DNA from 4 places in the Paenibacillus sp. 01T47 genome. Region 4 is predicted to be linked to each of the others. Evidence: riboswitches for the same ligand, from Rfam matches in the RefSeq annotation. Region 4 holds a riboswitch; each other region holds the start of a gene.

Region 1 (5,448 bases), on a different contig from region 4:
TGACCAATGATGAGAGGAAGTGCTCCTATGAGCAAAAAGATTATTGTCGTCGGAGGCGGTCTCGGCGGACTATCAGCTGCTATTCGCCTCTCTGTAGATGGGCATCAAGTGACCATATTAGAAAAAAATGAACGCGTTGGCGGCAAATTAAACGTAAGATCAGGGCAAGGCTACACTTTCGATACGGGCCCTTCTATTCTGACGATGCCTTGGGTGCTCGAACAGCTGTTTGAAAGTGCTGGCCGCAATCTAGAGGATTATATGAAGCTGGTTCGTGTTGAACCTCAGTGGAGAACTTTTTTCGAAGATGGGGTAACACTTGATATAACAGGTGACTTCCCTGACCTAATCAAGCAATTCGAACAAATCTCACCGGTTGATGCACAGCAATTCCTCTCTTATTTGGATTATTGTCAGCAAATGTATCAGCTCAACACAAAAAGCTTTTATAACAAGAGCCTTAGTGGCCTGAGCGACCTGCGGCGTCACCACAGTATGAAGGAACTGTTAGCGATGGACCCGATGAAGACCATGCATCAGACGACAAACCGCTTTCTGAAGGACAAGCATTTGCGTCAATTGTTCGATTTTTTCATCATGTATATCGGTTCCTCGCCTTATGCCGCTCCCGCTGTGCTGTCACAATTAATCTATGTACAAATGGGGCTTGGCATCTATTATGTAGAAGGCGGTATGTACCGAATTGCGGAGGGTATGCTTAAGCTGCTTGATGAGCTCGGTGTGGAGGTTCGCACTTCAGCTCCAGTTGCTCAAATAAATACAGTCGGCCAAACCGCAACAGGGGTAACTTTAGAAGATGGCAACGTAATAGAAGCTGATCTGATTGTGTCAAATCTTGAGGCTATTCCAGCGCATCAAACACTGCTGCAGCATCATCCGAAATCGGCCGACCGCGTAAAGGATTTAGCTAAATACGAGCCTACTGTATCAGGACTTGTGCTGCTTCTTGGCGTGGATAAAGTGTATGATCAGCTTCTTCACCATAATTTCTTCTTCTCTGAAGATCCAGATAAAGAGTTCAACGATATATTTGTCGAAGGCAAACCTACAGATGATCCAACAGTGTACATCGGGGTTTCAAGCAAAACGGATCCTGGACAGGCACCGCAGGGCAAAGAAAATCTATTTGTGCTTACTCATGTGCCGCCGCTCAAACCTGGAGAAAGCTTCGAGTTACAGAAGGCGGCTTACAGAGACCTGGTTCTGAATAAGCTCGAACGTATGGGACTAACGGAGCTGAGACAGCATATTGAGTTTGAATATACCTTCACTCCAGATGATATCCAGCACCTTTATGGTTCTAATGGCGGTTCCATCTACGGCATTGTAACGGACCGCAAGCTTAACGGGGGCTTCAAAATTCCAAGCAAAAGCAAGCTGCTCGATAATCTTTATTTCGTTGGCGGATCAACACACCCCGGTGGCGGCGTCCCGATGGTCACTTTATCCGGACAACTCACCGCTGACCTCATTAAAGAGCAATTGAGCATTGCTGCAAAATCCGTCATGTAGGCAGATTCAATTCATATAAAAAACCTCTAATCCGTTATCGCGGATTAGAGGTTTTTATCAATTGATTAATTATTAAATAAGTTCAAGGACCATTCCGCCTAATGCACCGACCACAACAATCATCCAAGGTGGTAGCTTCCAAAAAACAAGCATAATAAACAATACGGCAGCCAGCATAAAATCACCGGACTCTACTATCGCGCTAGTCCAAAGCGGATCATACAGTGCAGCAAGCAATATGCCAACTACAGCGGCGTTAACGCCAACTAATGCACCTTGGATTTTTGAGTTATTTCGCAACACATTCCAAAACGGCAATGTTCCAGCAACAAGAAGAAATGCCGGCAAAAAAATTGCTGTAGTTGCGACAATGGCTCCAGTTAATCCACCAGAGAGAGTACCAAGATAACTAGCGAATGTAAAAAGTGGACCAGGCACAGCCTGCGCAGCGCTATAACCTGCTAAAAAATCCGATTCATTAACCCACCCGGTAAAGACAACTTCATTCTCAAGCAGCGGCAGCACAACATGTCCGCCTCCAAACACCAGTGAGCCTGCACGATAATAGCTATCGAACATCGCAATCCATTCCATATTTCCCCATTGCCTTAGAAATGGCAACACAATTAGAAGCGTGAGAAATATAACGAGGCAGGAGATCGCAAGGGAACGGCTAATTCGAATGTTCAGATCAGGAGTTCCCTCGACTGTTTTCATACGATATAACCATACCCCGATCAATCCAGCTGCAGCAATAATGATTACTTGACTATAGGCCGCTTGCCAATACAACGTTACCGCAGCAGCGATGACTGCTATCGTAGCTCTATTTCGATCCGGTGTTAGTTTCTGCCCCATCCCTAGAATGGCATGAGCAACGATGGCCACCGCTACAATTTTCAATCCATGAATCCAGCCTGTGTTTCCAAGATCAAATCCTTGCAGCAAAAAAGCAAAGGCCACTAATGCTATGATCGATGGCAGTGTGAACCCTAACCAAGCCACTAGTCCGCCCAATAACCCAGCCCTAACTATCCCTATACCGATCCCAACTTGACTGCTGGCTGGTCCGGGTAGAAACTGACATAAAGCAACGAGGTCTGCATAACTACGTTCATCCATCCATTTACGGCGACGAATATACTCATTGTGAAAATAACCCAGATGGGCTATCGGACCCCCAAATGAGGTTAGTCCTAGTTTAGTAGATACAGCTAGTACCTCTACCAAAGATGCGATTGTTCCTCTTTTCAATCCTATAACCTCATTCCATTACTCATGTTATTTACATTGTAAGCTTGCGAATTATTGGCTTACAACCCTTTAACAAATACTTAATAAATGGTTACATAAAAAAAACCACCTCGTAAGGTGGTTTTTAAAATCATTACACATTATTTAGACTCCATCATCGCAGCAAATGTATCTTCTGTTACGACACGCCTTGCTGTTACATAACGTTTTGCGTAATAAGAATCGTTAAGATTTGTAATCGTAACCCCTTTGCTTGTAGAAGAATGAGCAAATTTCCCATCCCCAATGTAAATGCCCGCATGAGAAACGCCTTTGCCGCTTGTGTTGAAGAACACAAGATCACCCACGCGTAGTTCATCTTTATTGACCTCTGTGCCTGTGTCTGATTGCGATTGAGATGTTCTAGGCAGCTTAACATCAAATTGATTAAAGATATGTAGAATAAAACCCGAGCAGTCAAACCCTTTGCTCGTTGTGCCTCCCCATTTATAAGGAGTTCCAACAACCTCGCTAATGGAATTCGTAAGCACTGACTTGTCCGACTTATCTGCAAGCACGCTTCCTCCTCCAGTAAGCAGCAGCAAGCAGGATAACAATAAAATAAAACCCTTCTTCAAAACAACTTCTCCCTTCGGTGCCTACGAGGTTAGCTTATGGGTTCGGTTGAAGATCCCTATGCTTAAAAAAATACATTAAGCAATTCACCCTAGGTGGTTCCCCCGTTTCCGATATACAGAACTCGGCATGTCAATAAACCTTATAGTATCGTTAAATTCGATTGTTTTTACCATAATCCTGCAATTGGTTTATTAGAATACTTTCATTTTTCTTCATTATTATTATTTATTTAGCTGTTCACTACATGATTTTTGTCAAAGGTGCTGATTTTTTTGTAATTAAAATAGATGAATTTCCAATCACATTTTCAAAATATAACGGTTTAAACACAAAAAAAGAGTATCCGTATTTTCATACAGTTACTCTTTCTAGTTAAGCAAGTTTCGCCAAAATATCGACCTTCTGCCAAGAACGTCTCCTCCATCTGTAGAACATCAGTAATGCTCTTATCCATTCATCGATTGAAAAGGCCAGCCATATTCCTACCAACCCCATGTCGAACACAATCCCGAACACGTATGCCAGCGGCACACTAATCCCCCACATGGATACTAACCCGGCAGCAACAGGAAATTTCACATCTCCAGCCGCATTTAGACAACTGATAAGCACCATGTTGCAAGCCCGAGCCGGCTCCAGCATAATCGATAACAACATGAGCTGCTTGCCTAACAATATAATTTCCGCATCATTAGTAAAGAGGCTGAGCAATAGACCTGAGAAGCTATAAATACAAATACCAAGCGCAAGCGAAATGACGAACGCCAGCTTCAAACTTTGAATACTGGATCGATAAGCATCATCCTTCTGATGGGCTCCAATCAGATGTCCAACAATAATTTGCGTTCCTTGACCTATTGCCATTGAAAAAACAAAAACAAAAGAAGTTATGCTCTGCGAATAAATTTTTGTCGTTAACGCTGCCGTACCGATCAGCGTGACTAGATATGTGATTACAACCTGTGAAAGATTATAAGAAACATGCTCACCTGCCGAAGGAATACCTAGTTTAAATATAAGGCCAATATTTTTTCTTTGAAACTTAAATGGACTAATCAAGCCAACCTTATACTCCAAGCTTCGAATACATAAAATCAAATAAGCGATCATCCCTATGGCACGGGTTAGCCACGTGGATGCTGCTACTCCTTCTACGCCTAAATTAGGTAAGCCGAAGGGCTCCATCAGCACCAGATAATTTAAAGTAATATGCAGAACATTTATCCCCAATGCGATGAACATCATTTCTTTCACAATACCGCGGCATCGTAAAATAGTACCTAACGTCATGCTTATTGCTGTGATGAAGACGGAGCTGCCAACAATCGATAGATAGCTGACTCCTTCTGCCATCACATCCTCGGGCACTTTAAAAAGCGCTAAAAACACGTCGGCATAGACAATCAATCCTACGCTAGCTATTAAACCGAGCATAACATTCAAAGTAAGCGCCGTTCTCCCGATTCGATCGGCACCATGCAAGTTGCCTGAGCCGAGCCATTGATTGAGAATGACACTTGTACCCACCGTAACAAATCCAAACATCAAGCCCACTACAACTAAAATCTGATTAGCTATCCCAACCGCTGCCACTGCTCCATCAGAGTAGCTGCTTAGCATCATCGTATCGACCGTTCCAATCAGCATCCCAAATAAAGCTTCAATAAAGATAGGCCATGTTATCGAGATGATGCTCTTTTGGCGCGGGTCAACCTGTTTACTCATTCAAATTCACATTCTTCCTGTTCATGTACTACCCTGCTGTTATCGTCAGACTACTGTTATCATGTATGAGAGTACACCCTATCCAACAAATAGGGGTTGAGAGAATGCGCCAAAACCGCCTTCCAAATAAACTGCCGCCCTTACGTAACCTTCATCACCACGACACTTGTAACTAACGCTATTGAAACGACCGGAAGTCTCGTATAGCACATTTCCGTCTTTGCCGAACAAAGTTGCATATTTGTACATCCGGTCCAATCCTTCACTCGCAAGCAGCTTAAACTCGATCGTCCCATCGGCTGCATGAATCGACTCAAA
Region 2 (5,448 bases), on a different contig from region 4:
GCAGACAAAGAAGCTTCTGGACCGGCTATATCCACTTCGCAAGTGCAAGACACTTCCAGATAAGGTGTGCTTGTATTATCATCTAGGACAATGTATTGCACCGTGTGAATTTGATGTACAGCAGAGCGAATATGATCGGATGATTCAAGAAATTTCAAAGTTTTTGAACGGCGGTCAAGATGTCGTGAAAAATGAGCTGCAGCGCAAGATGGAGGAAGCAGCCGAGAAGCTCGAATTTGAACGGGCGAAGGAGCTTCGGGATCAGCTTATTGCAATCGATGCGGTCATGGAGAAGCAGAAGATTACGATGTCCGATGCGCTTGACCGTGATATTTTTGGTTTTGCAGTAGATAAGGGCTGGATGTGCGTTCAAATATTGTACATGCGCCAAGGGAAGCTCATTGAGCGGCACGGCACAACTTTTCCTTATTACGGGGAAGAGTATGATGATTTCATGACATTCGTTACGCAGTATTATAGCGATAATCCGGCATTGCCTAAGCAAATCCTGCTGCCAATACCGCCTGAGCTGGAAGCGGTGGAATCAGCGGGCGGAGTGGCAGCAGTTGATGAGGCAGCCGCTACGCACGCTGACGATGTCATTGCATCCTTGCACAGCTGGCTGAGAGTTAAGGTGCTTATGCCGCAGCGCGGACGCAAGAGCGAGGTCGTAACGATGGCTATCGATAATGCAAGGGTGATGCTGGACGAGAAATTCAGACTCATCGAACGAGATGAGGAACGAAGCGTTAAAGCGTCAGAGTCGCTTGCAGGATGGCTAGGACTGGATGAAGTACGCCGAATCGAGGCATTTGATAACTCCAATATTCAAGGTACGAATCCAGTTTCGGCTATGGTTGTCTTTACGGACGGCAAGCCAGACCGCAAGGAGTACCGTAAATACAAGGTTAAGACAGTACAAGGTCCAGATGACTACGAAACGATGCGCGAGGTCATACGGCGCCGCTACGAGCGTGTGGTGAAAGAGGAATTAGCTCCGCCGGATCTGATTGTAGTCGATGGAGGCAAAGGGCAAATATCAGCGGCGCTCGACGTGCTTGAGAATGAGCTTGGGTTATACATCCCGGTTTGCGGTCTTGTGAAGGATGCAAAGCATAAGACAGCGCAGCTTATGACTGGAGATCCTGCGGAGATTGTTCCTTTGCCAAGGGACAGCCAGGAGTTTTATTTGCTGCAGCGCATTCAAGATGAGGTGCATCGATTTGCGATTACATTCCACCGCGAGCAGCGCGCCAAATCCATGGTGGAGTCGAAGCTTGATTCGATTCCGGGCATTGGCGAGAAACGACGCAAGCTGCTGCTCAAGCATTTTGGCTCGATCAAAAAAATAAAAGAGGCCTCAGTCGAAGACTTCCGGCCTCTATCTATTGGTGATAAATTAGCTTCGCAAATTATAGCTGCTCTAGGGGAGGAGTCGTCGTCATAGACTGCTTCTTCTCTTTTTTGTGACTTAAATATTTTAGAACAAATGCAATCAGTACCGGAAGCACGGAGAAGAAAATAGCCGAGATTATGTTCGGTGCTGTTCCAATAGTGAGCAAGGATAGGCCAACTGCAACGCTGTTGAAGATGGCATGGGTGAACATGGCTGTAATGAAGCCGTATCTGACGAAGATAAAGCTGAACAAAAGCCCGATAATCATCAGCTCAAACAATCTCGTCGTGGACGGATAAAAAGGATACATCACATGGCCGAGCGCCCAGAAGAAGGTAGGCAGCAGTGCTGCGGCAAACGTGTTTTTAAACCACCTGCGAAATAGTCCAATACCGAAGAAGCGGAATACGGCTTCTTCGCCAATTGCGGCAGCCCAAGCAAGCACGGGCATCAGCCAAAGAACACCCATATTGTATGGGGATTGAGAGGCATCTGATGTTTCCCAAGTGCCAATGGACAGCTTCAAGGCGATAAAGATAACCGATTGAATTGCAAATAAGATGATCGCGAATAAATAGGACAAGCCGACGCTGCGCCAAACATAATCGCCATACCCTCTCTGACCAAAGCGCGGCCATAAAGCGCGGCCCTGCGCCTTCCAGAGGCCGTCTCCGGCAACAATGGATACATAAATGGAACCTGCCATAGGAATCGCTAGCAGAACACTTACGATGGCAGTGATCGAAACGGTAGCGCCTGCCATATCCGTCTCGCCGAGCGTAGCCCGGATACCATCCAGAACGTTTAAATTCATGATCGTATAAGTAATTAAATAAATGATCGTTAATACGATTCCGTATTTAAAGGATGTATGTTTTCGATACAAAACGGAGTAAATAATAGCTAAGACGAATAAAACGAAGCTCATGAACAGATAACCGATAGAGGTAAGGTATCCAGCTATTTTATCTTGTTTCTCTACATAGTTTATGTAATCGGATGGTGCCTCGAATACCGGTTTATATTTAGTAATGATCGTACGGTCATTCACGACAAGAGCGTTAACCAATACGTTAAGATGAGCATTTTTAATGGAATAACCTGCAGGAGGCTTGGGCTGCCAATCGCCATTAGGCAATATTTGCCCGCCTATGAATTCAGTTCCGCTGAAATTTCCTGCAGTTAGAAAGGCAATAGCTTCTTTTGCTTTATCTGCATCTGATAGCTGTTCCCCCTCAAGCTTCAAGTTCCAAGCTACGACTTTCCCGCTATGCATATGTAGATAAACATATCCGCTGCCGCCGCCTACGAATTTAAGATCAACCTGAAACGTATCTGTAGGAAACATGGGGTCATATTTATCCGTATATGCTTTGACTAGCTCATATTTAGATAAGTAGCCATTCATAATTTTATCGGTTTGATGTACGGCTTTAGCCGATTTCACCTTCAAGCCTGTTTCTTTTTCAACAAATGCAGACGCCTTATCCTCCGCCGCTGATTTCGCAATGACCTTGGTATTCATTTCGCCAGATGAGATAGCCGTAATCATTGGAACGATTTGTACGGCCCCATAAATAATAAAGCAAGCAACTGCTGCCCATATAAATCGTTTCCATTCATTGGGTTTAATAGAATCAATCATAGTTTCACCTCAACTGTCTTCATAATAAATAGCTCATTTTATTACCTTAACATATGAATCCCTAAATTATCCAATGAAAATGACCGTTTGTTTTCAAAAAAATGCGAAATAACGATGTCCAGCAAGCTAGCTATGTGCTGGTTCGTCCCATTGCCCTAATTTGAGCTAATATCGTCCTGTTTGTCATAAACGTCACCTTTATATCAGGAGTGCTTAGGGATTATAATCGTTATCGTCATACTAATTGCATAGCATAGCCGAATTTCCTAAGGAAATCGGGGGAACCATAAAGTTGTCTAAATGGATGAGCCTGCTGAAAGCAAAGCAGTTCAACATTAGATAGCATGGGGTGAATTTTAGCGGTGAAGCATCGTCTTCTTCCGCTGAATAGGGCTGCCTGTCCAGGCCCGAATCCGTCAGCTAACCTCGAAGGCGTATTGGAACAGGACTCATCGCACGAGCACTTGAGTTTCCAGTGCTTTTTTTTATGCTTAAAAACAATAAATGACAATATGACATAATCAAAAAGAAGGGAAATGAATGAAGGTTAGTTGGAATGTTTTGAAGTGGTCACCCCCGCGTATTTTGGTAAGTGGATTCGCTCTTATTATATTGCTGGGTGCCTTATTATTATCCATGCCTTTTGCATCGGTAAGCGGTGAGAGATTGCCTTTTATAGATGCGCTGTTTACGGCAACTTCGGCAACCTGTGTAACAGGGTTAGTTGTCGTTGATACCGGAACTTATTTCTCTATATGGGGTCAAATCATATTAATGTGCCTGTTCCAGCTTGGCGGACTCGGATTTATGACGATGGCGACGCTGGTAGCGCTCGTACTTCGCAAGAGGATTTCGCTGCGTGAGCGGCTTTTGCTGCAGGAATCCATGAACCAGTCGAGCATGGAAGGCATCGTGCGTTTGATTAGACGCGTTATTGTGTATTCATTGACAATAGAGCTTATTGGCGCTGCGTTGTTTGCTTCGAGGTTTGCATTTGATATGCCGCTGGGCAAAGCGATTTATTTTGGAGCCTTTCATGCGGTTTCATTGTTTAACAATGCTGGTTTTGATATTTTTGGGAACTATCGCAGCTTGACCTTATACGTTTCTGATCCAGTCGTCAATATTGCAGCTATGATGCTGATCATTTCGGGCGGACTTGGCTTTGTCGTTATGTCGGACCTGATGGAGTTCCGCAAAAACCGCAAGCTGTCGCTGCACAGCAAGGTCGTGCTATCTATGACAGGAACACTTATTGCAGTAGGGACACTCGTCATATTTATTTTTGAATTCTCGAATTCGAAGACACTGGGCTCTCTGGACTGGGGCGGGAAAATTTTGTCCTCGTTCTTCCAGTCGGTAACGCCGCGGACGGCAGGAGCCAATACGCTTGATTATACGGCTATCCGGCAAGCGACGATGTTTTTCACCATTATATTAATGTTTATTGGCGCCTCGCCCGGCTCGACGGGCGGCGGCATCAAAACAACAACCTTTGCAACGCTGGTCGGCGCTGTATTTGCAATGATTAGAGGACGAGAGGACATCGTTCTTTTCCGTTACAGATTAGGCAAAGACAGAATTTTTAAAGCACTCACGATTACTTTGATCTCTTTATCGCTTGTCATTATTGTAACGATGATCTTGTCGATGACGGAGGATCAAGCTTTTATAAAGCTATTGTTTGAAGCGACATCAGCATTTGGAACAGTAGGATTATCCGTTGGTGTTACGCCAGAGCTGAGTCTTGTTGGGAAAATAGTCATTGCATTAACCATGTTTGCCGGAAGACTTGGACCCCTGACGCTCGCATACGCGCTTGGGCCTCGTACAGAGAAAGAGCTTTATCGGCATCCAGAAGGCAAAATTACGATTGGATAGGAGACTTTGCAAGTGGGAATTAAAAAGAAACAATTTGTCATCATCGGCTTAGGGAGATTTGGTTCGAGCTTAGGGCGCGAACTCGTCCAGCTTGGCCATGAGGTGCTTGGAATAGATAAGGATGAGGAAGCCGTTCAGGACATGAGCGGTATTCTAACCTATGCAGTATCAGCTGATTGTACGGATGAAGAAGCGCTGCGCTCCTTGGGTGTAAGAAACTTTGATTGCGGAGTTGTCGCGATTGGCGATGACATTCAATCCAGCATTTTGACAACCATACTGCTTAAGGATTTGGAAGTGAAGCAAGTTGTAGCGAAAGCTTTGACTGAACTGCATGGCCGGGTGCTTGAGAAAATCGGTGTTGACCGCGTGGTCTATCCTGAGCGCGATATGGGTATTCGAGTTGCGCATCAGCTTGTATCCCCAAATCTATTAGATTATATCGAGCTTTCCAAAGAGTATACGATTGCCGAGCTTGCCGTACCGCAATGCTTGGATGGCAAGTCATTGCATGATCTTAATCCGC
Region 3 (5,448 bases), on a different contig from region 4:
GCGCGCCAATACCAGGGCCGATTTCAAGCGCGCCCTTCGTTTCATCAAGCTCAGCTGCCGCTACGATGTTATTTAATATATTTTGATCGATCAGAAAGTTTTGTCCCAAACTCTTTTTGAAGGAAAAACCGTATTTCGCAATGATTTCTTTGGTGCGTTTGGGCGTAGCCACCTCTATCGCGGATGGCTTTACTACTTCCTTGCTAAGCTCACTATGCTCTTGACTCATTCAGCTATCCCTCCAGTTCCTTTTCCATTTGACGGAAAGCTTCCGTAAACTCTGCTTTGGAAATCCGAAAGCTTGTACAGCGCTTATAGAACTGCTTGCCATTCGCATAACCAATTCCGAGCAGCTTGCCTATAACCAAGCGACGATTAGACGCATCAGGATGTACAATCAGACCTGCATCCATTAAGTCTTCCCAGCTAATTTCTCCCGCTTCATCTGCCGATTCTGTTCGGAGCTCAGAGAGCGCCGCACGAATAGCCTCGGGGCTCGCATTTTCGATGCCGATGTCCCCTTTATACAAAGCCTTCTCCTGCGGCAAAAAAGCATGCTTGCATCCTGGCGCATGACGCGCAACAATCTTGCGAATGCGTTCTCCTGCATGATCAGGGTCTGTGAATATAATAACGCCGCGACGCTCATTGGCCAGCGCAATCCTCTTCAATACATCCTCACCGATAGCGGAACCATTCGTCTCTATGGTATCTGCATCTACCGCCCTTTTTATTGCAACGGTATCATCTTTGCCTTCAACGACAATGATCTCTTTGATCACCAAGATCATCCCCTTCTACATAAACTGTATTAGACCCTTAGACATGCAAAAAGAAGAGGCAGTGCCTCTCCTTATGATGGCATATTTAATTGATTATTGCGATAAGATGATGGTAACCGCTCAATTAGCTTGCAGTCGGTTTATTCGGCCCCAGCACATATACGGTGATGCCTTTTTTCCTGCCGAATTTGTTCGCAATCTTTGTACTATCAAAGTATACGTCGATTTTGTTGCCTTTAACCGCACTTCCTTTATCCTCAGCGCGGCGGAAACCGATTCCTTCAATATAAACCCACCAACCGATGGGAATAACCTTCGGATCAACAGCTATCGTCCGACCCTCTTGCACCCGAGTGCCTGATGATGTAATCCCGTATTCCGGATGGCTTTCATCTTTTCCTGTTGAAGAGAGGTCTGCAGAATAAGCAGTCAACGTGACATTTTTAAGTACTTTTCTCGCCTTAAACGTTACACCGCTCTTCGTAAGCGAAGTAAAGCTCGGGCTCTTGTTCGAGAGCACAGATACTTTAGGCTCTTCCTTCTTCGTTCCGATGGCGACAACCTGATTAACCGCAGCGGTTTCAACCACCTTGCTGACCATCTTCTTCGATATAAGGATTCCGTCCTCGTACTGCTTCTCGATACTCTCTACGATCAGACCTTCCTTGCCGGGTTGAACAAGCTTCTGCTTGCCCGCTTCCAGCGTCGGATCGTTCTTCTTCACAATAGAGAATGGCATTGCACGCTCTGTCTCAGCTACCTTCTTATCTACGCGAACGACGGTTACAGTCAATTCGTTGTCCAAAACGGTATGAAGCGGAGGTATTACTTTATCTTGACCACGAACTGGAATATGTAATTCCTCGATCGCTGCCTGCACTGTTCTCTCTGTCGTATATACAGTAGAGGTCTTGCCATCAGCCTTCACAATTACCGGTATCGCATGAGTCACCTCTATACGATCTCCGTCCTTTATTGCCGCATTAAGCGGTATGGACACCTCATCATGTGGTCCAATTGCGATAGCTTGTTCATCCAGTAGGCGTTGCAGGACCCATTGCTTCGTTTCCACAACGGTTTCTTGTCCGTTCACTACTACGGAGACGCTTTTGACAGCCGTTCCGTACAACAACACCAAAAACATGAAAGTCATAGCGATTGAGATAGTAGCACTCAAAAGAATCAAACGCAAGTTTTCACGCTTCCATCGCAATGCGAAAGACATGCTGGATGATCGTTTCCCATGGGTGTCCTTAACCTGGAGTATTCCCACTTCATCGGTCCTCCTTCATAGCCCCGCCGCCAAGTGTTACGCATGATACAACTGACGCGACTATAGTATATTGGCGTGCGAGCACGCAATCCAGTACTGCTATCGATCCTCCCACCCCCATCTTTTATCCCTATGTCGACAAATTCCCGATTATTCGAAAATAAAAAGAAGCCGTCGACAGAGGATCTGTTTCGTGGCTTCCCGGTTAAATGATTCACTGGGATACAGAAAAATGGATGCACGAGGTTGATCACTCTCTATAACGCTTGCGAGGTTAGCTGACGGATTCGGACAAGAGAGTCGCCCTATTCGTTACACAATGCTCATGGCAATGGCTTCGAAATTCACCCCTGAAGAATTCAAAATACGGAATTAAAAACCGTACATGGTTCCCCCGCTCTCCGAATGGAGATTAAGCGTAAACTGGAAATCCAATACAAAATTTTATTGCTCTGAGATGAATCATACCTTCATACGAGGTCAATTGTAAAGATACGATAAAAGACGATTTAAGCGAAAAAGCAGGATAAAGCAGGAAAAAATAAGCGATTATCGCTATAAAAATTAGTTTTTACGCGATAAAGGTCTCTATTTCTCACTATTTCTCTCGTTTTTAGACAATACCAAAACATCTTCGACCGTTTTCAGTCGTAATTACACCTATTTCTTCTACCGTTTTGCCCAATAATTCGGCTGCTGTCTCTGCAACTAAAGAGACGTAAGAGGACTCATTTCGCTTCCCTCTGAACGGGTGTGGAGTTAAATATGGAGCATCGGTTTCAATCAAAATCCGGTCGATTGGAACCTGCTTAAGCACCTCTTTTGGCACCCTTGCATTTTTGAAAGTAACGGGTCCTCCAAATGATATATAGAAGTTCATATCAAGACATTGTTTAGCCGTTTCCCAGCTGCCGGAGAAGCAATGCATGACACCGCCAACCTCTGCTGCATTCTCTTCCTGAAGAATACGAATAATGTCCTCATGAGCATCCCGATTATGAATAACAATTGGCTTGCCCACCTTACGAGCAAGACGAATTTGCTCACGAAAAACCCTTTGTTGTACCTCTTTTGGAGAAGTATCCCAGTGATAATCGAGTCCAATCTCTCCAATGGCGACAACCTTCTCATGCGCGCATAGACGTTCAATCCATTCCAAATCCTCTGGAAGCATATCTATACTGTCAACTGGGTGCCAACCAACTGCTGCGTATATAAAATCATATTTCTCGGCAAGCGCCATGGTTGTAGGGATTGTTTCACGGTTAAAACCAATATTGACAAGCATATGCACGCCTGCATCCTTCGCACGCTGGATGACCTCGTCGCGATCCTCATCAAATTTTTCCGAATCTAAATGGGTATGTGTATCAAAAAGTAATGTCATGTTGATGTTATGCTCCTTCAATCGAGTTTGAAAAGCTTACGAAGTGATTCCGGCAATCGATGAATATTTTTTTTGAGCGGCTCTTCTGGATAATAAAGATGATATTGTCCTTGATGCAGGCCAGTAATAGAACGAACAATGTCGGATTTAGAGGATATTTCGCTTATATCTTCCAAACCATCTAACAACAAAATCGGCGCTTTTTCTTTCTTTTCTCCTTCTTTTTTATCTGGTCGATATACGTCATATGGCAAGTCAAATGGAAAATCAATTTCCATATGATAATCCGGATTCATTCCTATAGAAGAGAAACATTCGCTAATCTCATTTAGCAGCTCTTCATCTGGGTTTTCAAGCGTAATGTACTTATATAAATGCCTGTTCAGAAATCGTTCACATAGATCGTTTAAAATAGAATCATGCTCCTCCGCCCACTCTGCGAAAGCGGTCTGAACGAGCGCTTCATCCAGCTTCAGATAGTCGTGCACCGTCATCGTGTTCTGAAGCAAGCATTTCAGCTGCTTAGGCATCCACTGAAAGGAGTAGCCACCCACGTAAAGCTCCTGTGCTCTACGAAATATTTGACGTAGAATAATTTCCGAGCTTCTGGTCACCGGATGGAAGTAAATTTGCCAATACATTTGATAACGAGACATCAAATAATGCTCGACTGCATGCATACCGCTCTCTTTAACTACAATTTGCCCTTTATAAGGACGCAATACGCGCAAAATGCGTTCTAAATCAAATGTTCCATAGTTTACACCTGTAAAATACGCGTCTCGGAGCAAATAATCCATCCGATCAGCATCCATTTGGCTTGAAATCAAACTAACAACAATCGGCTGTGGATATTTTTTTTGTATGACTGCAGCGACCTGAGCAGGAAACTGCTCCGATACAGCACTTAGCACACGATTGATTTCTGTATCTCCCAAAATGATGTTACATGTCCACTCTTCGTGATCCGTGTCGAATACTTCTTCCAAGGAGTGCGAGAACGGACCATGACCAACATCATGCAATAAAGCAGCACAAAGCGAGACTAGCTTTTCTTCGACTGGCCAGTCAGGATAGCTGTTTCGTTCAAACTGAGAAATAATTTTTCGAGTAATTTCATATACGCCAAGTGAATGTGAAAACCGGCTGTGCTCTGCTCCATGGAAGGTCAAATAGGAGGTTCCTAGCTGTCGTATCCGGCGCAGTCTTTGAAACTCTTTTGTATTGATCAGATCCCAAATCGTTTGGTCTTGTACATATATATAATGATGAACAGGATCCTTAAAAACTTTCTCTTCGGTCAGCTGTTTTTTCATCGTCTCTCATCTCCTTTGTTCATATTTTCGACACAAAAAATGATTTTCATGTCGAATAGTGTCGGAAATTAGTTTCCAAATTGTCGAAGCTGTTGTATTCTATTACAGAGTAATATGACCGTACTAACTAGTCAAATACTTGTGAATTCAGCTATCCGGGGAATATTCCTGGTTGACTATTATGGTAATCGTTGGTATTATAGTAATCATAAAAGCAAAAACTATGTCGAACGATGACGAAACGTATTTTGAGAGGGGCAATAATAGATTATGATGAAATCTACTGGTATTGTTCGTAAGGTTGATGAGCTAGGACGCGTCGTTATACCGATCGAATTGCGCCGTACACTTGGAATAGGCGAGAAAGATGCACTTGAGATCTACGTAGATGGCGAGCGCATCATGCTTAAGAAATATGAGCCTGCATGTATCTTCTGTGGCAACGCAGAAAACGTATCTTATTTCAAAGGAAAAATTGTTTGTCATGTTTGTTTGTCAGAAATGCCAACACCTGTGACAAAATAAAAAAAATAAGTTATACTGTACTTATTAACTTGTTAATTCTAACCTTTTTTATACTCCTTGATACCTTCCTGCGCTTGAACCCGGCCAGGAAGGTCTTTTTTTTGTCTACTATTTCACATATATGATAATCATCTATCTATTTACTTCATTATATACTTCGCGTTT
Region 4 (5,448 bases):
CTGATCCAGTCGCGAGGCTTCTCGGATTTTTTAATAAACAGCTCACTCCAGCCATGACCATTAGCAGTGGAGAGCCTTAGGCAAACACGGTAACCATTTGATTCAAGCATGGAAGCCGGCAGCACAAACATTTGAATTCGTTTAATTTCAAACAAGGCAGCTGATTGATTTTCTAAGCTTGGCAAGGGTACTTCAACTGGTGTAGACATCAATGAGATCTCTCCTCGATTTGAATAATTCACCGATAATACTCAGCCATATTGGCTTGCCGTCTATGGTAAACCCGAAATGCAATATTGTAAAACTGTGGTATATCGTGAAAAGGCAGCCAGATGCCATTTTAAAAGAAATCCATTCGTTATGGCAGTAAAAAGATATTTATTCTTCGAAATACTCGTTTATTCTCTTCCATTCTCGATTATAGAGAAATCTGATTATTCACGCATAAAATCGTTGGAAAGGGATTGAACACTATTTTTGAAAACAAGAGTAAAACTGAGAAATAGTGAGATATCGAGAGATCGAAATGAATGTAAGCGTTGCGAATCGCTCTGCAAGGCTGAAATTGGCTAAATTAGGTAGCAGACTGCCTTTACAGTATTTATAGCGAGGAGTAATATTCGATACAGGATTTATAAATAAGTTTCGATTTACTGATCGCTGAGTTTCCGTGAAAGCGGAAGCGGGGGAACCAATAATGACGCGATGCGCCTGTTCGATGTGAGAGTCGAACAAACGCAGAGCAGGGGTGAATCTTTGACAGGTGCCATGGATACCGGTCAAAGTAGGGCGACTCTCACCGCCCGAATCCGACAGCTAACCTCGTAAGCGTGGACCGAGAGAGGAATGATGAAGCTTGTGATCGATTAACTTCGACCGCAGAGTGTCATAGACCTCTGTGGTTTTTTGTGCCCAAAAAAGCTTAATTTGCTACAAAATGTAAGAAAACGCTGAGTCCTGCAGCAGCAGGAACGGGGGAACCAACGAACGATTCGTGTGCAATCACGACTTCGCTTCATGGGGTGAATCGCTTGAAAATGATCAAGCGTAGGGCAACTCTCAAGGCCCGAATCCGACAGCTAACCTCGTAAGTGTACTCGAGAGAGGCAACAGCCATCGTGCTTCCCGCGGCTTATTCTGCTGCGGGCAAAGAAGCCGCGGGAAAAGTTCCTCTTATCCCAAGGCTTCTTTTTTGTTGCCTTTTTTACCATATGGAGGAGAATTCGTTTGCAGGAAGAGCATATTATTGTAGCTGGTCTAAACGAGGCTGGCCAATCATTCATACGAACTTTGCAGTTTCATCAATTAAAATTTATCGTTTTGACCAATAGCAAACAGGAAGAAAAACAGCTTCGCAAGCAGGGTATCAGCAATGTTTTGTACATCAATTCGAATGATCGTCAAAGCTGGAATGTTCCTTCGATGAACATTAGCGAGGTATTTATATTCGAGAGCAGCTTGGCGCTTAGCTGCCGCTTTGTACAGTGCTGCAGAGCTTGGACCTCTAAGTCGATTTACGTCATTACACAGCAGTGGAATCCAAGGGCTATTTACAAGGGGCTCGGAGCGGATCATATCGTATTCTCTCATACCGGTGAAGTCGGTTTTCTATTAAGCAACAAATAATGCAGGAGGGGTTTACATGCAGGATTTTTATATGTTCGGGGCGTTGTTAGCTAGCTTCGGTTTATTTTACGGATTTTTAACTTGGTGCTCCAGTGTTATTGAGAAAACAGGGGGCGAGGGCCAATGACTGTCATAGCGATAGTGGCTGTATTTGTTTTCGTTTATCTGATTTATGCGTTAATTCATCCGGAGAAGTTTTAATAGAGGGGGATTTACAAGATGGATATTTTACAATTGCTTATCGTCATTGCCGTTCTTGTATTGTTAGTTAAGCCGCTTGGTACTTACGTCTATCATGTGTTCTCAAATGAACACAATCGGTTAGACAAAGTATTCGGAGGGACGGAGCGATTTATATTTAAGCTTATTGGTCTCAAAAAAAGAGAGGGCATGAGTTGGAAGATATACGCACTCAGCTTTGTTGCAACCAATTTAATTTTAGTTGCTTTCAGCTATTTGATATTGCGGTTCCAAAATGCACTGCCGTTTAATCCAAATGGCATGGCAGCCATGGAGCCTACACTGACTTTCAATACAGTCATCAGCTTTATTACCAATACGAATCTACAGCATTACAGCGGGGAAAGTGCCTTATCTTATTTCTCCCAAATGGCGGTCATCATGATGATGATGTTCACGTCAGCGGCGACGGGCTTCTCGGTTGCCATCGCGTTTGTTCGTGGGATTACGAGTAAAGGAACGACGATCGGCAACTTTTTCGAGGATTTTGTAAAAGCACACACAAGGATTTTTCTTCCGATTTCCTTTATTATCACGCTAGTGCTTGTCGCTCTTCAGGTGCCGCAAACGCTTGATCCGACATTTACAATTAAAACGCTAGAGGGAGCCATGCAGCAAATTGCAATCGGTCCTGTAGCTTCGCTTGAATCCATCAAACATTTGGGCACAAACGGCGGCGGTTTTTTTGGAGTGAACTCGGCTCATCCATTTGAAAACCCAAATCCATTAACGAATGTGATTCAAATCTTGTCGATGTGGGCGCTGCCGGCTTCGCTGCCGTATGCATTTGGTCTTTTTGCTAAAAACAAAAAGCAAGGCTGGGTTGTATTCTCTGCCATGATGTGTTTGTTTCTAGTGTTTCTAAGCCTTGCTTACACATCGGAGAAAACAGGCAATCCTGCAATAAGCGCACTAGGAATCGATGCTACTCAAGGAAGCATGGAGGGCAAGGAAGTAAGGTTCGGTATCGCGCAATCGGCACTGTTCACAACGGTAACAGCCGCTGCGACAACGGGTACCGTCAACAATATGCATGACACGCTTACACCGCTTGGCGGCTTGGTTCCGCTTGCTGAAATGATGCTTAATGTCGTCTTTGGAGGCAAGGGAGTAGGGCTTATCAATATGCTCATGTACGCCATACTAGCTGTGTTTATATGCGGGCTGATGGTAGGGCGAACGCCAGAGTTTCTGGGCCGAAAAGTAGAGCCGCGAGAAATGAAACTGATAGCGATAGCGATTCTAGTTCATCCTTTCATTATATTAGTGCCTACCGCCATTGCTTTTATGACGGATTTGGGCCATGGGGCGATAACGAATCCAGGGTTCCACGGCATTAGCCAGGTGCTTTACGAATATACGTCATCGGCAGCGAATAATGGCTCCGGCTTTGAGGGATTAGGCGACAATACGCCGTTCTGGAATATTAGTACTGGGCTAGTCATGCTGACCGGCCGCTATATTTCGATGATTGCGATGCTTGCGGTTGCTGGATCTCTTGTTCGCAAGCAGCCTGTTCCAGAAACAATCGGGACGTTCCGTACAGATAATGGACTTTTCACTGTACTACTAATTGGTACTGTTCTTTTAATTGGTGCATTAACCTTCTTGCCGGTCATCGTGCTTGGGCCGGTTGCAGAATATTTGATACTCCGCTAACGGATGAGGTGAACGATAATGAATAAAAATAAGAAGAATAATTTGCTGTCGGGAGATGCGGTTAAACATGCCGTCATCGATAGCTTTGTGAAATTAAATCCAGTTACGATGATGAAAAATCCCGTTATGTTTGTTGTCGAGGTAGGGACGGTTATCGTTCTGCTGATGACTATTTTTCCAAATTACTTTAATTCTCAAGAACGCATAGGCTTTAATATTACCGTGTTTTTCATCCTGCTTTTCACGCTGCTGTTCGCAAACTTTGCTGAAGCCATTGCAGAGGGCAGAGGCAAGGCACAGGCCAATTCGCTCAAAAAATCTAAGCAGGAAATGAGTGCCAATAAGCTCGTCGGCAGCTCTATTGTAGTCGTATCATCAACGGAGCTCCGCAAAGGCGATATTTTCATCGTCTCCCAAGGTGAGATGATTCCTGGTGATGGCGAGGTCATTGAAGGGCTGGCTTCCGTAGATGAATCAGCGATTACAGGTGAATCGGCGCCAGTTATTAAAGAAGCTGGAGGAGATTTCAGCTCGGTTACAGGCGGTACAAGGGTTGTGAGTGACAAAATTAAAGTGCGCATGACGAGTGACCCCGGGGAGTCATTCATCGATCGGATGATTGCCCTTGTTGAAGGAGCGAAACGTCAGAAGACGCCTAATGAAATTGCGCTCAATACACTTTTGACTAGCTTAACGATTATTTTCTTAATTGTAGTTGTTACGTTGGCACCAATCGCTGACTATTTGGGTATCCACTTAGAAATTCCAGTATTAATCGCGCTGCTTGTATGTTTGATTCCGACGACCATCGGCGGATTATTATCAGCAATCGGCATTGCTGGGATGGATAGAGTAACTCAGTTTAATGTACTGGCTATGTCAGGTAAGGCTGTTGAAGCAGCAGGCGACATTAATACGATGATCTTGGATAAAACAGGAACGATCACGTTCGGCAACCGGATGGCAAGCGAGCTTGTGCCTGTCGGAGGCAGCAATCTTCAAACTTTATCGGGTTGGGCAGCTATCAGCTCGCTTAAGGATGAAACGCCTGAAGGCCGTTCTGTGCTTGAATGGATGAAGAAGCAGGGCTTAAGCTATGATGCTTCACTTGCGGAAGGCGGCGAATTTATTGAATTCAAAGCAGAGACGCGAATGAGCGGTATTGATCTGGCAAACGGCCGCCGAGTTCGGAAGGGCTCTGTCGATGCGGTTCGGAAGTGGGTAGCTTCACAGGGCGGGACCATCCCATCCGATTTAGAAAATATTTCGAATACGATTGCTACATTAGGCGGTACACCGCTCGCAGTAGCTGTTGATAACCAAATCTTTGGTGTTATCTATTTGAAGGATACCGTTAAGCCAGGAATGAAGGAAAGATTCGATCAGCTGCGTGAAATGGGCATCAAAACGATTATGTGTACGGGAGACAATCCGCTTACTGCAGCAACCATCGCACATGAAGCGGGAGTCGACGATTTTATTGCGGAGAGCAGGCCGGAAGATAAAATAGCTGTTATACGCCGTGAACAAGCCGAAGGAAAAATGGTTGCGATGACTGGTGACGGTACAAACGATGCTCCTGCACTTGCCCAAGCGGATGTGGGTCTTGCTATGAACAGCGGGACGATTGCTGCAAAAGAAGCTGCCAATATGGTGGACTTGGATTCGGACCCTTCCAAAATTATTGAAGTCATTGCTATCGGCAAGCAGCTGCTTATGACAAGAGGGGCACTGACGACTTTTAGTATCGCTAATGATATCGCCAAATATTTTGCAATCATTCCAGCGATGTTCATGCTTGCCATTCCCGAGATGGGCGTTCTAAATATTATGAATTTAGGCTCTCCATTGTCTGCTATACTGTCGGCGCTTATTTTTAACGCGATTATTATTCCGCTGCTTATCCCGCTTGCCATTAAAGGC

The links. Region 4 has a riboswitch for cyclic di-AMP ahead of AC1DOV_RS08325 (NAD-binding protein). Riboswitches for the same ligand answer to the same signal wherever they lie in the genome.
Region 1: linked by a shared signal. The riboswitch ahead of AC1DOV_RS06220 (C40 family peptidase) and the one ahead of AC1DOV_RS08325 (NAD-binding protein) in region 4 are both predicted to bind cyclic di-AMP.
Region 2: linked by a shared signal. The riboswitch ahead of AC1DOV_RS12460 (TrkH family potassium uptake protein) and the one ahead of AC1DOV_RS08325 (NAD-binding protein) in region 4 are both predicted to bind cyclic di-AMP.
Region 3: linked by a shared signal. The riboswitch ahead of AC1DOV_RS32525 (ubiquitin-like domain-containing protein) and the one ahead of AC1DOV_RS08325 (NAD-binding protein) in region 4 are both predicted to bind cyclic di-AMP.

The regions. Positions count from the first base shown of each region.
Region 1 covers NZ_JBFTPA010000002.1:472,695-478,142, forward strand. Annotated here, with positions in the region: gene AC1DOV_RS06210 (phytoene desaturase family protein) at 28-1,533, shown strand; gene AC1DOV_RS06215 (chromate transporter) at 1,606-2,793, opposite strand; gene AC1DOV_RS06220 (C40 family peptidase) at 2,928-3,404, opposite strand; cyclic di-AMP (ydaO/yuaA leader) riboswitch at 3,408-3,542, opposite strand; gene AC1DOV_RS06225 (MATE family efflux transporter) at 3,778-5,130, opposite strand; gene AC1DOV_RS06230 (CehA/McbA family metallohydrolase domain-containing protein) at 5,209-5,448, opposite strand, start outside.
Region 2 covers NZ_JBFTPA010000005.1:95,951-101,398, forward strand. Annotated here, with positions in the region: gene uvrC (excinuclease ABC subunit UvrC) at 1-1,447, shown strand, start outside; gene AC1DOV_RS12455 (CPBP family intramembrane glutamic endopeptidase) at 1,413-3,041, opposite strand; cyclic di-AMP (ydaO/yuaA leader) riboswitch at 3,287-3,491, shown strand; gene AC1DOV_RS12460 (TrkH family potassium uptake protein) at 3,582-4,922, shown strand; gene AC1DOV_RS12465 (potassium channel family protein) at 4,941-5,448, shown strand, end outside.
Region 3 covers NZ_JBFTPA010000033.1:8,664-14,111, reverse strand. Annotated here, with positions in the region: gene rsmA (16S rRNA (adenine(1518)-N(6)/adenine(1519)-N(6))-dimethyltransferase RsmA) at 1-229, opposite strand, end outside; gene rnmV (ribonuclease M5) at 234-782, opposite strand; gene AC1DOV_RS32525 (ubiquitin-like domain-containing protein) at 907-2,055, opposite strand; cyclic di-AMP (ydaO/yuaA leader) riboswitch at 2,304-2,484, opposite strand; gene AC1DOV_RS32520 (TatD family hydrolase) at 2,669-3,442, opposite strand; gene AC1DOV_RS32515 (HD domain-containing protein) at 3,460-4,758, opposite strand; gene AC1DOV_RS32510 (AbrB/MazE/SpoVT family DNA-binding domain-containing protein) at 5,029-5,283, shown strand; gene rsmI (16S rRNA (cytidine(1402)-2'-O)-methyltransferase) at 5,416-5,448, opposite strand, start outside.
Region 4 covers NZ_JBFTPA010000003.1:203,441-208,888, forward strand. Annotated here, with positions in the region: gene AC1DOV_RS08320 (hypothetical protein) at 1-209, opposite strand, end outside; cyclic di-AMP (ydaO/yuaA leader) riboswitch at 649-847, shown strand; cyclic di-AMP (ydaO/yuaA leader) riboswitch at 939-1,109, shown strand; gene AC1DOV_RS08325 (NAD-binding protein) at 1,228-1,626, shown strand; gene kdpF (K(+)-transporting ATPase subunit F) at 1,750-1,827, shown strand; gene kdpA (potassium-transporting ATPase subunit KdpA) at 1,846-3,525, shown strand; gene kdpB (potassium-transporting ATPase subunit KdpB) at 3,544-5,448, shown strand, end outside.